2 regions of the Serpentinimonas maccroryi genome follow, and region 2 is predicted to be linked to the other one. Evidence: predicted binding sites of a transcription regulator. Region 2 holds the regulator's gene; the other holds the start of a gene.

Region 1 (6,126 bases), 450 kb from region 2:
TGCGCGGCGCTGACGGCGCCTTGCACTGGATTTATTCCACCACCTTTGCGATCCCTGGGCAGCAGGCGGACGAAGTGCGCTTCGTCTGCATGGACATCGACATCAGCGAAATCAAAAGGCTGGAAGCCGAGCTGCGCAGCCTCAACAGCGAGCTCGAAGACCGGGTGCAGCAGCGCACCCAGAGCCTCGAACAGGCCAATAACGAACTGCAACGCACCCTGAACGAACTGCGCTCCACCCAAGACCGGTTGGTCCAAGCCGACAAACTGGCCGCCTTGGGCAGCCTGGTGGCCGGGGTGGCGCACGAACTCAACACCCCGATCGGCAACGCCCTGATGGCGACGAGCACGCTACAAGAGAGCCTGCGTCAGTTCCGCGAGCGCCTGCAGCAGGGGCTGCGGCGCAGCGAGCTCGACGCCTTTGTGCAACAAGTGGGCACGGCCGACGACATCGCCACGCGCAACCTCGAGCGCGCCGCCGAGCTCATCAGCTCGTTCAAACAGGTGGCGGTGGACCAGGCCAGTTCGCAGCGGCGCCGGTTTCAGTTGTCCGAACTGGTGCACGAAATCGTGCTAACCCTGCAGCCGATGCTCAAGCATAGCCCCTATGCGCTCGAGGTCGAGGTGCCCGCCGGCATCTGGCTCGACAGCTTTCCCGGCCCGCTCGGGCAGGTGCTGGCCAATCTGGTGCAAAACGCCTGGGTGCACGGGCTGCAAGGGCGCGCCAGCGGCCGCATCCGCATCGAGGCATCGGCCCTCGAGGGCGAGCAATTCGCACTCAGCGTGAGCGACGACGGCAAGGGCATTGCGCCGCACCTACAAGACCGCGTGTTCGAGCCCTTTTTTACCACCCGGCTGGGCCAGGGCGGCAGCGGGCTGGGCCTGCACATCGTGCACAACCTGGTGACGGGGGTGCTGGGCGGACGCTTGGCGCTCGAGAGCAGCCCGGGCCAAGGGGCCCGCTTCACCCTCACCTGCCCGCTGGTGGCCCCCCGGGAACTCGTCCAGGGAGCTGCCCCGGTCGGCAGCGCTGCGCCTTGATCAGGCCAGACACTCCAGTGCCATCACCCCGGTGGCGGTGTTCGAGATCGGGATGTGGTAGTTGCTGTGCACCTTGCGCACCCCAGCCCCGCCGCGCGTCAGGGCGGCGCGCATGGCCAGCCACATCAGCAGCTCCACCCCCTGGGTGCCGGCCCGTTCGACCAGTTCCAGATCGCTGAACTGGGTTGCCCACTCGGGGTTGGAGACCATGCTTTCGAGAAACTGCTGGTCGAAGGCCTTGTTGATGAAGCCGGCGCGCTCGCCCTCGAGCTGGTGGCTCAGCCCGCCCGTGGCCATGACCAGCACCCGTTTGTCGCTGTCCCAGCGCTGGATCGCCTCGCCCACCGCCTGGCCCAGCTTATAGACCCGCCGCGCCGTGGGCAGTGGGAACTGCACGGTGTTGATGTCGATCGGCACGATCTGTACCGGGGCCACCTCGTATTCGGGCCAAAACAGCTTCAACGGCAGCGTACAGGCGTGATCGACCAGCATCTCTTGGCAAGTCACGACATCAAACTCGTGCGCCACCAGATGCCGGATGATCTGCCACGACAGCTCCGGGCAGCCGGCCAGCGGCGGCAGCGTCGGGATGCCCCAGCCTTCGTCGGCGTTGTGGTACTCGGCGGCGGCCCCGACGGCGAAGGTCGGCATTTTGTCGAGAAAGAAGTTGAGCCCGTGGTCGTTGTAGAACACCACCACCACCTCGGGGCGCACTTGATTGAGCCAGCGGTGGATGGGCGGGAAGCCGTCGAAAAAGGGCTTCCAGTAGGGCTCTTGCTGCCAGCCTTTGGCCAATGCGTTGCCGATGGCCGGAATGTGCGAAGTGGCCAAGCCACCGAGTAGGGTTGCCATGAGGTTCCTTGAGGCGCTATAGGGAAAATGGGGTTGGGGGTGGCGCAGGGTCTAGCGCTAGACCCCGAGCTTGGCCGCAGGCCAGTCGGGCTGCTGGTTGGCCGCGGCCAGTTTGGCCATGAACTCGGGCTTGCTCACGCCGGTCTGCTGTGCCCCGATGTCTTGCATGTTGAGGCCAAATATGCCGGCAAATTTGGCCAGGTAGTAGGCGTTGCCACCGGCTTGCAGCAGCGCCAGCACCTGCTTGGAGCGCACCGCCTCGGCCTGCTGCGGGTTCAGGCCGTAGCGCGCCATGTAGCCCTCGGGGTCGGCGACAAAGGCCTCGCGGTTGGCTTGGTGATTGAACGAAAAACACATTTTGTTGAGCGCGTAGCCCTTTTGGGCGAGCGCGCCGTCAAACGGCGTCGTGCCGGGGATGTCATGGGTATCGCGGGGGGCGCTGGGATCGCTGGGGTTGCGGGTGACGCTTTGATTGCATACTGGGCTGCTCATTCTTGGACTCCTGGGTGGTGTGGTCTGCAAGGGCGGTCGAGCACGGCTTGGGCGCAGACCGTTTTGGCTCTAGCGGGTGCCCCAGTGTGGCGCATGAATTGACTTCGATCAAGCAAGGAGTCATCATGCAACCCATGAATGATTTTGATTGGTACGCGCTCGATGCGCGCTTGCTGCGCCTGCTGGTGGCGGTGGCGCAAACCGGCTCGGTGACCGCCGCCGCCCAGCGCTTGGGGGTGACGCAGTCGGCGGTGAGCCACCAGCTCGATCGGCTGCGCGCCATCGTAGGCGACCCGCTGTTTGTCAAGTCTGGGCGCGGCATCGTGGCCACGGCGCGCACCGAGGCTTTGTTGGAACCGGCGCAGGCGCTGCTGGAGCAAATGGAGCGCTTTGCACGGCGCGAGCGCTTCGAGCCGGTCCTGTGGGAGGGCAGCGTCACCGTGGCGGCCAACGATCTGCAGCGCGACTTGCTGCTGCCGCCGCTGTTGCAGCGCTTGCAACACCTGGCCCCCAAGGTGCGGCTGCACGTGATTCCGTCGGGCATCCCGAGCTTGGAGCTGCTGCGCCAGCAACACTGCCAGCTCGTGCTCAGTCCGCGACCGCCCGATGGCACCGACATCGTGCAAAAACGCCTGTTTGAAGACGCCTACCGGGTGTTTTACGATCCCACCCAACGCGCCGCCCCGCGCGACCTAGACGAATTCCTGGCTGCCGACCACGCCACCGTGGTCTATGAGCCCAACCGGGCCCTGGACTTTGACCAGTGGCTGCTCGGGCGCGGGGTGCAGCGACGCTTTCGGGTGCTGGTGCCTGGTTTTGCCGGCCTGGCTTCGTTTTTACCCGGCAGCCGCCTGCTCGCCACCGCCCCCGGCTTGCTGCAGCGCCACCTGCTGCGCGGCCTGGCCAGCGCCGTCCCACCGCTGGCCTGCCCGCCGTTGCCGATGTACCTGGTGTGGCACCTGCGGCACCAGCACGACCCGGCGCAGCGCTGGCTGCGCGCCCAGATCGAGGCGCTGGTGCCGGCCCTGCTCAGCCCCCAGCCGGGGGTGGCTGCGCAACAGTCCGCACCACCTGCACCGCTTGCCGCTGCGCCTGCCGATACTGTTGCGGGCTCTGGCCGGTGCGGCGCTTGAAGAAGCGCGAGAAATACGCAGGATCGTCGAAACCGAGCTCGAGCGCCAAGCTGGCAGCGGGTGCGGCGATGTAGAGCAGGCGCCGACAAGCCTCGCGGGTCAGCCGTTCGTGCACCAACTCGAGGGCGCTGCGGCCACTGGCGCTGCGCGTCAGGCGGTTCAAGCGCTGCAGCGACAGCCCCAGCCGCTCCGCGTAGCGCTGCAGCGGCCAGTGCTCCAGAAAATGCTGCTCCAGCAGCAGCAAAAATCGCGTGAAAAGCGCTTGGTGCTGGTGTGCCCGCGTGCCCGCCGGGGCGGCTTGGCGCTGTTGCGCGCTGGCCTGTGCCAGGCGCCACACCAGCGCCCGCGCCAGCCAGCCCAGCACCGGCGAGCCGCCCGCCCCGGTGGGCCATTGAAACTCGTGCGTGAGCTCCCGAAACAGCGCATCGAGCCGCTGCGCCACAGCTTCCTCGGCCCAAAAGTGCAACAGGCGCGGGGCGGCAAACAGCTCCTGAAAGGCCGTTCCAAGCGCCCCCGTCTCGCCCTCGAGCAGCCAGCGTGCGCTCAGCGTCAGCACGCGGCCATCGGTTTCGGGGGTAAAGCGGAAGCCGTGCACCACACTGGGTGGCAGCACGATAGCCGCCGGCGCCTGCGCTGCGCTGCGGTGCTCGTCGAGCAGCACCTCGGCCTGGCCGCGCCACAGCCACAGCACTTGGTACAGCCCCTGGTGCGTGTGCGGCTGGATTTCCCAATGGTAGAGGCGGCTGCGCGACTGCACCTCTTCGATGTGCAGCAACTCCTGCCCCAGCGACGCCGCCTCGCCATAGAGTGCGAAACTGGGGATGTGCCTGCCGCCGGCCCAAGGTGGGCCGGCCAAGTCGGCCGATTGGCTGGGAACGCCAGCGCCATTGCTCCGGCTTGGGCCCTGCGGCGCTGGCCGGCCAGATGCGAGGGATGGCACAGAGGGGCGCACAAAGGAGCGATCGGTCATGGTTGCATTTTGATTCAAAAGTACCAGCAATCGCCTAGATTTTTGCACGCCTTCAAAGCCCTCTCGGCCCTACAGTTTGGGCCTTGGCCGAGCAATCAAGCAAAGCCAAACAAAACACCAAGCCGGCCCCAGAAGGCCCAGCACACGCAGGAGACCCGCGCCATGTTCAGCTTCCAGTTCGACCCCTATGCGCCGGCGATCGACGCCGACCCGTTCCCCTACTACCGCCGACTGCGCGACGAACACCCATGCTTTTGGAGCGAGCAGGCGCAAATGTGGGTGTTGTCGCGCTATGTGGACATCGTGAGCGCGCTCAACGACTGGCAAACGTACTCCAGCGCCAGCGGCAACCTGATGACCGAACTGCCGGGCCGCGCCGGTGCCACCCTGGGCAGCTCCGACCCACCCCGGCACGACCGCCTGCGCGCCCTGGTGCAACACGCCTTCATGAAGCGCAACCTGCAGGCGCTCGAAGAGCCGATCCGCGCCGTGGCGCAGCAGGTGTTTGGCCAGCTGCGCGGCGTGTCGCAGTTCGATTTCAAAGACGTGTCGTCGCAATTCACGGTCAAGGTGTTGATGAGCGCGCTCGGCCTGCCGATGGGCGAGGAAGCGCTGGTGGCCGAGCACGAAGTGCGCGACCACGCGGTGCTGATGGTGCAAAGCGATGCCCGCACCCGCGCCAAGGGCCCCGAGCACATCGCCGCCTACCAATGGATGCAAAACTACGCCGCGCAAGTGATCGCCTTGCGCCGTGCCGAGCCGCGCAACGACCTGATCAGCCACTTCGCCATGGCCGAAATCGACGGCGACCGCCTCGACGAGCGCGAGGTGCTGCTCACCACCACCACCCTGATCATGGCCGGGGTCGAGTCGCTGGGGGGCTTCATGATGATGCTGGCCTACAACCTCGCCAGCTTCGACGCGGCTCGGCGCTCCGTGGTGGCCGACCCCTCGCTGCTGCCCGACGCGATCGAAGAAAGCCTGCGCTACAACACCTCGGCGCAGCGCTTTCGCCGCCGCCTGATGAAAGACGTGACGCTGCACGGCCAGACCATGCGCACCGGCGACTTCGTCTGCCTGGCCTATGGCAGCGGCAACCGCGACGAGCGCCAGTTCCCCGACCCAGACCGCTACGACATCGGACGCAAGCCGCGCGGCCATTTGGGTTTTGGTGGCGGCGTACACGCCTGCTTGGGCACGGCCATTGCCAGGCTGGCGCTCAAAATAGCCTTCGAGGAGTTCCACCGCGTGGTGCCCGAATACCATCGGGTGGCCGAGCAACTGCCTTGGATGCCTTCCTCCACCTTTCGCAGCCCGCTGGTGCTCGAACTGGCTGCAGGCTGATTTTTTATTTTTCGGACGCACTTTTCGGACGCACTTGCATGGCACAAATCACCTACATCGAGGCCCACGGCCAGACCTGCACCGTCGATCTGCCCGAGGGCTGGAACCTGATGCAAGGCGCGATCGCCAACGGCATCGAGGGCATCTTGGGCGAGTGCGGCGGCTCCTGCGCTTGCGCCACCTGCCACTGCTACGTCGATGAAAGCCACTTGCCCGATCTGGCCGAACCCAGCCAGACCGAACTCGACATGCTCGAGCACGTGGCCGCCGAGCGCCGCCCCAACAGTCGCCTGGC
Region 2 (6,126 bases):
CGCAGCATAGTGACCGTGGTCAGTTTGGTGGTGTTTTTGGGCATCGTCTGGTGGGCGTGGTCCAGGCACAACAAGGGCCGTTTCGATGACGCCGCCCAACTGCCCTTCAAAGAAGATTAAGCCGCGCACTCACTCACAAGAGAAACATCATGAGCGACTTCACAAGCTATTTCTGGCATTACTACGTTGCTGGGCTGACCCTCATCAGCATCTTGGCCTGCTTGGGCCTGCTCTGGTACGCCAGTCGGGTCAAGGTTACCCCGACCAAAGACAACACCACCGGCCACGTCTGGGACGAGGACATCATCGAAAAAGACAATCCGCTGCCCAAGTGGTGGGTCTGGATGTTCATCATCACCGTGGTCTTCGCCTTGGTCTATGGCCTGCTGTACCCGATGTTTGGCAAGTTTCCCGGTTTGCTCAACTGGAGTTCGGTGGGGCAGTACCAGGCCGAGCGCGCAGCCAACGAGGCGAGGGTGGCGCCCAAGTTCGAGGCCTTCGCGCAGATGTCGGTGCAACAGCTGGCCGCTGACCCGGTTGCGATGCAGATCGGCGAAAGCCTGTTCATGAACAACTGCGCCGTCTGCCACGCCGCCGACGCCCGCGGCAGCCTGACCTTCCCCAATCTGACCGACAAAGACTGGATTTGGGGTGGCGACCCCGAGGCCATCAAAGTCTCGATCACCCAAGGTCGGGTAGCGGTCATGCCGCCCTTGGCCGAAGCCGTGGGTTCGCCCGAAGACGTGCTCAACGTGGCGCACTACGTGTTGAGCCTCTCGGGCGCGCCGCACGACAGCGTGCGGGCAGCCGCCGGCAAGGCCAACTTTGCCACCTGCATCGCCTGCCACGGCGCCGAAGGCAAGGGCAACTATCTGATCGGTGCCCCCAACCTGACCGACGACATCTGGCTGCATGGTTTTGGGGTCGATGCCGTGGTGCGCAGCATCAACGAAGGTATCATGAACGTCATGCCGCCGCAAAACGTGTTGCTGTCCGAGCAGCAGATTCATGTGTTGACCGGCTACGTGTGGGCCAAATCCAACCCTCCGCAATAAAACCGATTCGGCGTCGTTCCTCAATTGTCAAATAGCACCCAACCGGATGGCGGCAACTCAGCCGCCAGACCAGACGAAATCGAGATATCGCTCTACGCCGATCGGCAAAAGATCTACCCACGTTCCGTCGCGGGGTTCTTTACCAACTGGCGCTGGGCCATGGTCTGGCTGACACAGATCGTTTTTTATGGCCTGCCCTGGTTGCAATGGAATAACCGGCAGGCTGTTTTGTTTGACCTCGAAGAGCGGCGTTTCTACCTCTTCAACCTCGTGCTCTACCCGCACGACCTGATTTACCTCACCGGTCTGCTGGTGATCTCGGCCCTGGCCTTGTTCCTGTTTACGGCCGTGGCCGGACGCCTGTGGTGCGGTTTTGCTTGCCCGCAGACGGTTTACACCGAAATTTATCTGTGGATGGAAAAGCTGGTCGAAGGCGACCGCACGGCCCGCATGCGGCTCGATCAATCCGGCCATACGCTGGAGAAATACGGCAAAAAAACCCTCAAGCAACTGCTATGGATCGCCTTTGGCTTGTGGACCGGCTTTACCTTTGTGGGTTACTTCACCCCCATCGAACAGCTCTGGCTGGCGGTCTGGCAGGCCGAGCTCGGGCCTTGGCAAAGCTTCTGGATTTTGTTTTATGGCTTTGCCACCTACGGCAACGCCGGCTACATGCGCGAACTGGTGTGCAAGCACATGTGCCCCTACGCGCGTTTCCAGAGCGCGATGTTCGACCGCGACACCCTGGTCGTGACCTACGATGCGCAGCGCGGTGAGCCGCGTGGCCGCCGCTCGCGCCAAGCCGATCTGTCGCTGCTCAAATTGGGCTCGTGCGTCGATTGTTCGCTCTGCGTTCAGGTTTGCCCCACCGGCATCGACATCCGCAAGGGCTTGCAGTACGAATGCATAGGTTGCGGCTCCTGCGCCGACGTCTGCGATCAAGTCATGGACAAGGTCGGTTACCCCAAGGGCTTGGTGCGCTTCACCACGCAAAACGGGCTCGAGCAGGGCTGGACCTCGGCCCAGATGTGGCGCCGCGTGCTGCGGCCGCGGGTTTTGGCCTACGGTGCCATTTTGCTGCTCATCACCGTGGCGCTGTTCACCAGTTTGTACCTGCGCACACCGCTCAAGCTCGACGTCATCCGCGACTCGACCATTTTGTCGCGTGTGGTGCAACAAGGCTACGTGGAAAACGTTTACACGCTGCGCATGCTCAACGCCACCGAGCAAGAGCAACCCTTGCGTCTGGTGGTGCACGGTTTGCCGGGTTTGCAAGTGATCTCCGAGACCGAATTCTCCCTCGCGCCTACGGGTGCGCGGGCGCTGGCGGTGACGGTTCGTGTGCCGCCGGGCAGCAGCGCGCCGGGCATGCACCCGATCCACTTCGAGGTGCAATCTTTGGGTGCCGAACCCATGACGGTGCGCCAAGACTCGGTCTTTATGATGCCGCGTCAATGAACACCGTTGCAGCCACACAGGTTTTTTGTGCCTGCGCCTGAACTTTTAGCCTCCAGACCTACACTCAAATACCATGAGCACTGCCCAAGCCGCCCCAGCCCCGACCAAGCCTGCCCCTTGGTACCGTGAGCCTTACACGTGGTTGGTGTTTGGTCTGCCGGCTGCATCGATTGCGCTGTCGCTCGCCTTGGTCGTCACCGCCGTCAAAAACCGCGACCCGGTGCTGGACCGCAATGCGCCCATGGTGCCAGCTGATCAACGCCGTTTGCAGATGATGACGCCCGAACAGCGCGCCACCTACTTGGCTAGCCTGCGCCCGGCACGCGAAGCGCGCAACCACGCTGCCAGCCCCGAGGTCCCGCCGCCACGGCAGTAGGGTGCCCTGCAAAGCGGCGCCTCGTGGCACACGAGCAGAGCCTAGGCCCCTAGTTGCGCATCGGCGGGTTCACCAGCCGCTCCAGCGCCTGCGTGTCTTTGATCAGCACGTAGCGCTGGCGCACGTCGATGATGCCGTCTTCCATGAAGCGCGAAAAGGTGCGGCTCACGGTCTCGAGCTTCATGCCCAGGTAGCTGCCGATCTCTTCGCGCGTCATGCGCAGCACCAGTTCAGACTGCGAAAACCCGCGCGCGTGCAGCCGCTGCACCAAATTGAGCAAAAAGGCCGCCAGCCGCTCCTCGGCGCGCATGGTGCCCAGCAGCAGCATCACGCCCTGGTCGCGCACGATCTCGCGGCTCATGATCTTGTGCACATGGTGCTGCAAGGCGCTGAACTCGCGCGACAGTTGCTCGATGCGGTCAAAGGGCAGCACACAGACCTCGGCGTCTTCGAGCGCGATCGCGTCGCAGGCGTGCTGGTCGTGCACGATGCCGTCCATGCCGATGATCTCGCCCATCATCTGAAAACCGGTGACTTGGTCGCGCCCGTCGGCGCTGGTGATGCAGGTCTTGAAAAAACCCGAGCGCACCGCGTACAGTGCGGTGAAGGCTTCGCCCGCGCTGAACAGGGACGCTCCGCGTTTGATGCGGCGCCGATTCGATATGATCTGATCGAGATGCTCCAGCTCTTGCGGTTTGAGCCCCATAGGCAAGCACAACTCGCGCAGATTGCAGCCTGAACAGGCGACTTTGATGCTCTGAATATCCATGTAAGCGCGGCCAAATAGTGCGCGAAGCTTAACCCATGTGCTGCCGTGTGGGGCGCGCGTCAAAGAAAACAAAAAATGGGCTCGACTTGACTCAGGTCAAGGGTGAGGGGGGATGTTCGGTGCATATTCTCGCACCAGGAGAAATTTTAGTGAAACCTGTCATCGACGAGGGGTTGCTGCGGCGTTTTGACGTGCCCGGCCCCCGTTACACCTCATACCCGACCGCCGACCGCTTCGTCGAAGCCTTTGGCGAGCAAGACTATGTGCAGGCTTTGCGCCAGCGCCATGCCGGCTCGCTGGCCTTGCCACTGTCGATCTATGTCCACATCCCGTTTTGCGATTCGCTGTGCTACTACTGCGCGTGCAACAAGGTCATCACCAAGCACCACAGCAAGTCGGCCGAGTACCTGCGCTACCTCACGCGCGAGCTCGAGTTGCAGTGCCGCCATCTGGGCTCGGGCCACAGCGTGTCGCAGATGCACCTCGGCGGCGGCACCCCGACCTTCATGTCGGACGAGGAGCTCAGCGATCTGGTGGCGATGGTGCAGCGCCACTTCAAGCTGGTGCCGGGGGGCGAGTATTCGATCGAGGTCGATCCGCGCACCGTGACCCCTGCGCGGCTGGAGCACCTGCACCGCCTGGGTTTCAACCGCCTGAGTTTTGGCGTGCAGGATTTTGACCCCACGGTGCAAAAGGCCGTGCACCGCATCCAGCCCGCCGAGCAGGTGTTCGACTTGGTGGCGGCGTCGCGGCGCATCGGCTTCGAATCCGTCAACGTCGATCTGATCTACGGCCTGCCGCAGCAAACGCCCGAGTCGTTTCGCCACACGCTGGAGCGCGTGCGCGAGCTGCGCCCAGACCGCATTGCGCTCTACGCCTACGCGCATTTGCCGGCACGCTTCAAGCCGCAGCGGCGCATCGTGGCCGCCGAACTGCCACCGGCAGCCGACAAGTTGGCCATGCTCTCGATCTCGCTCGAGATCTTCAACCAAGCGGGTTACGTCTATGTGGGCATGGACCACTTCGCGCTGCCCACCGATGCCTTGGCGGTGGCCAAGCGCCAGGGGCGGCTGCACCGCAATTTTCAGGGCTACAGCACGCAGCCCGACTGCGATTTGATCGCCCTCGGGGTCTCGGCCATCGGCCGCATCGGGGCCACCTACAGCCAGAACGCCAAGACGCTCGAAGAGTACTACGACCACCTCGACCAAGGGCGGCTGCCGATCGTGCGTGGGCTGGCGCTGAGCCGCGACGACCTGCTGCGTCGCGCCGTGATCATGGCGCTGATGTGTCAGGGGCGGGTGGATTTCGAGGCTGTCGGTCTGGCGCACCTGATCGAGTTCAAAAGCTATTTTGAACCCGAGCTGGAGCGCTTGCGCGAGTTCGAAGCGATGGGTTTGCTGCGCCTGAGCGCGGGCAGCATAGAAGTCAGCGACACCGGCTGGTACTTGGTGCGCGCCATCGCCATGCAGTTCGACAAGCACCTGCAGCAAGACCGCGACCGGGCGCGCTTCTCCAAAATCATTTGATCGCTGCAACGCCGCTGCCAAGCTGCTAGAGTCGGCCCATGTTTGAATCGATGCTGCTTTCGGCACTGGTGATGGGGCTGGTGGGCGGCCCGCACTGCATCGCCATGTGCGGCGCGGCCTGCGCCGGCATTGCCCACGCCGGCGAGCCGCGGCGCGTGCGCGCTTTGCTCACCTTCCAGTTCAGCCGCCTGATAGGCTACGCGCTGCTGGGCGCGCTGGCCGCTGGCACCGTGCAGGGCTTGGCTTGGATGGGGCAGCACACCGCCATCATCCGCCCGCTCTGGACGCTGATGCACGTGGCGGCGCTGCTGCTGGGGCTGGTGCTGCTGTTGCAGGCGCGCCAGCCGGCCTTCATCGAGGGCTGGGCCCAAGGGGTGTGGCGGCGTGCGCGCCCGCTCATGAACCGGCTCGGCCCCAAAGCGCCGGCGGTGCTGGGCGTGGGCTGGGCGCTCATGCCCTGCGGGCTGTTGTATTCGGCGCTGCTGGTGGCCTCGCTGTCGGCCAGCGTGGTCAACGGCGCCGCCATCATGGCCGCTTTTGCGCTGGGCACCATGGTCTCGCTCACGGCAGCGCCGTGGCTGCTGCTCAAGCTCAAAGACGCGCGCAGCGGCGGCTGGGGCATCCGGCTGGCGGGTCTGGCGCTGGTGCTGGTCTCGAGCGCGGCGCTGTGGATGGGCATCGCGCACCCCACGGGTTTGTGGTGCGACGAGCCAGTGGCGTTTTTGCATACCGATTGCATAGTTTCATAATGCAAAATGTCACGTTGCTGCGCTGCAATAATTTTTTTACCATAAGAAAAGTCGTTTCTTAATGCAAAATGCGGCCGGTAGTACATTGTTTTTAAATGGCTATTTTTTTGTCTTGTATAAGACATAAGATTCACGGCTGACCCCGCTGCGGTCTTACACTACAGGCAACGGCGCGGCGCATTGGCCCCTA

What was found. Region 2 encodes FNR, which switches genes on or off when oxygen is low (the NO sensors DNR and NnrR bind a similar motif). Its sites were predicted from a motif close to TTGATNNNNATCAA; they were not measured.
Region 1: a site for FNR is predicted at 2,483-2,496, ahead of SMCB_RS04105 (protocatechuate 4,5-dioxygenase subunit alpha). Genes of this name have one in related genera too.

What each region holds. Positions count from the first base shown of each region.
Region 1 is NZ_AP014569.1:860,322-866,447, reverse strand. It holds gene SMCB_RS12940 (ATP-binding protein) at 1-1,040, shown strand, start outside; gene SMCB_RS04110 (class III extradiol dioxygenase family protein) at 1,041-1,892, opposite strand; gene SMCB_RS04105 (protocatechuate 4,5-dioxygenase subunit alpha) at 1,950-2,384, opposite strand; gene SMCB_RS04100 (LysR family transcriptional regulator) at 2,510-3,517, shown strand; gene SMCB_RS04095 (helix-turn-helix domain-containing protein) at 3,414-4,373, opposite strand; gene SMCB_RS04090 (cytochrome P450) at 4,650-5,831, shown strand; gene SMCB_RS04085 (2Fe-2S iron-sulfur cluster-binding protein) at 5,870-6,126, shown strand, end outside.
Region 2 is NZ_AP014569.1:1,305,487-1,311,612, reverse strand. It holds gene SMCB_RS06045 (CcoQ/FixQ family Cbb3-type cytochrome c oxidase assembly chaperone) at 1-120, shown strand, start outside; gene ccoP (cytochrome-c oxidase, cbb3-type subunit III) at 150-1,055, shown strand; gene ccoG (cytochrome c oxidase accessory protein CcoG) at 1,080-2,513, shown strand; gene SMCB_RS06030 (hypothetical protein) at 2,587-2,889, shown strand; gene fnr (fumarate/nitrate reduction transcriptional regulator Fnr) at 2,939-3,658, opposite strand; gene hemN (oxygen-independent coproporphyrinogen III oxidase) at 3,808-5,187, shown strand; gene SMCB_RS06015 (sulfite exporter TauE/SafE family protein) at 5,226-5,936, shown strand.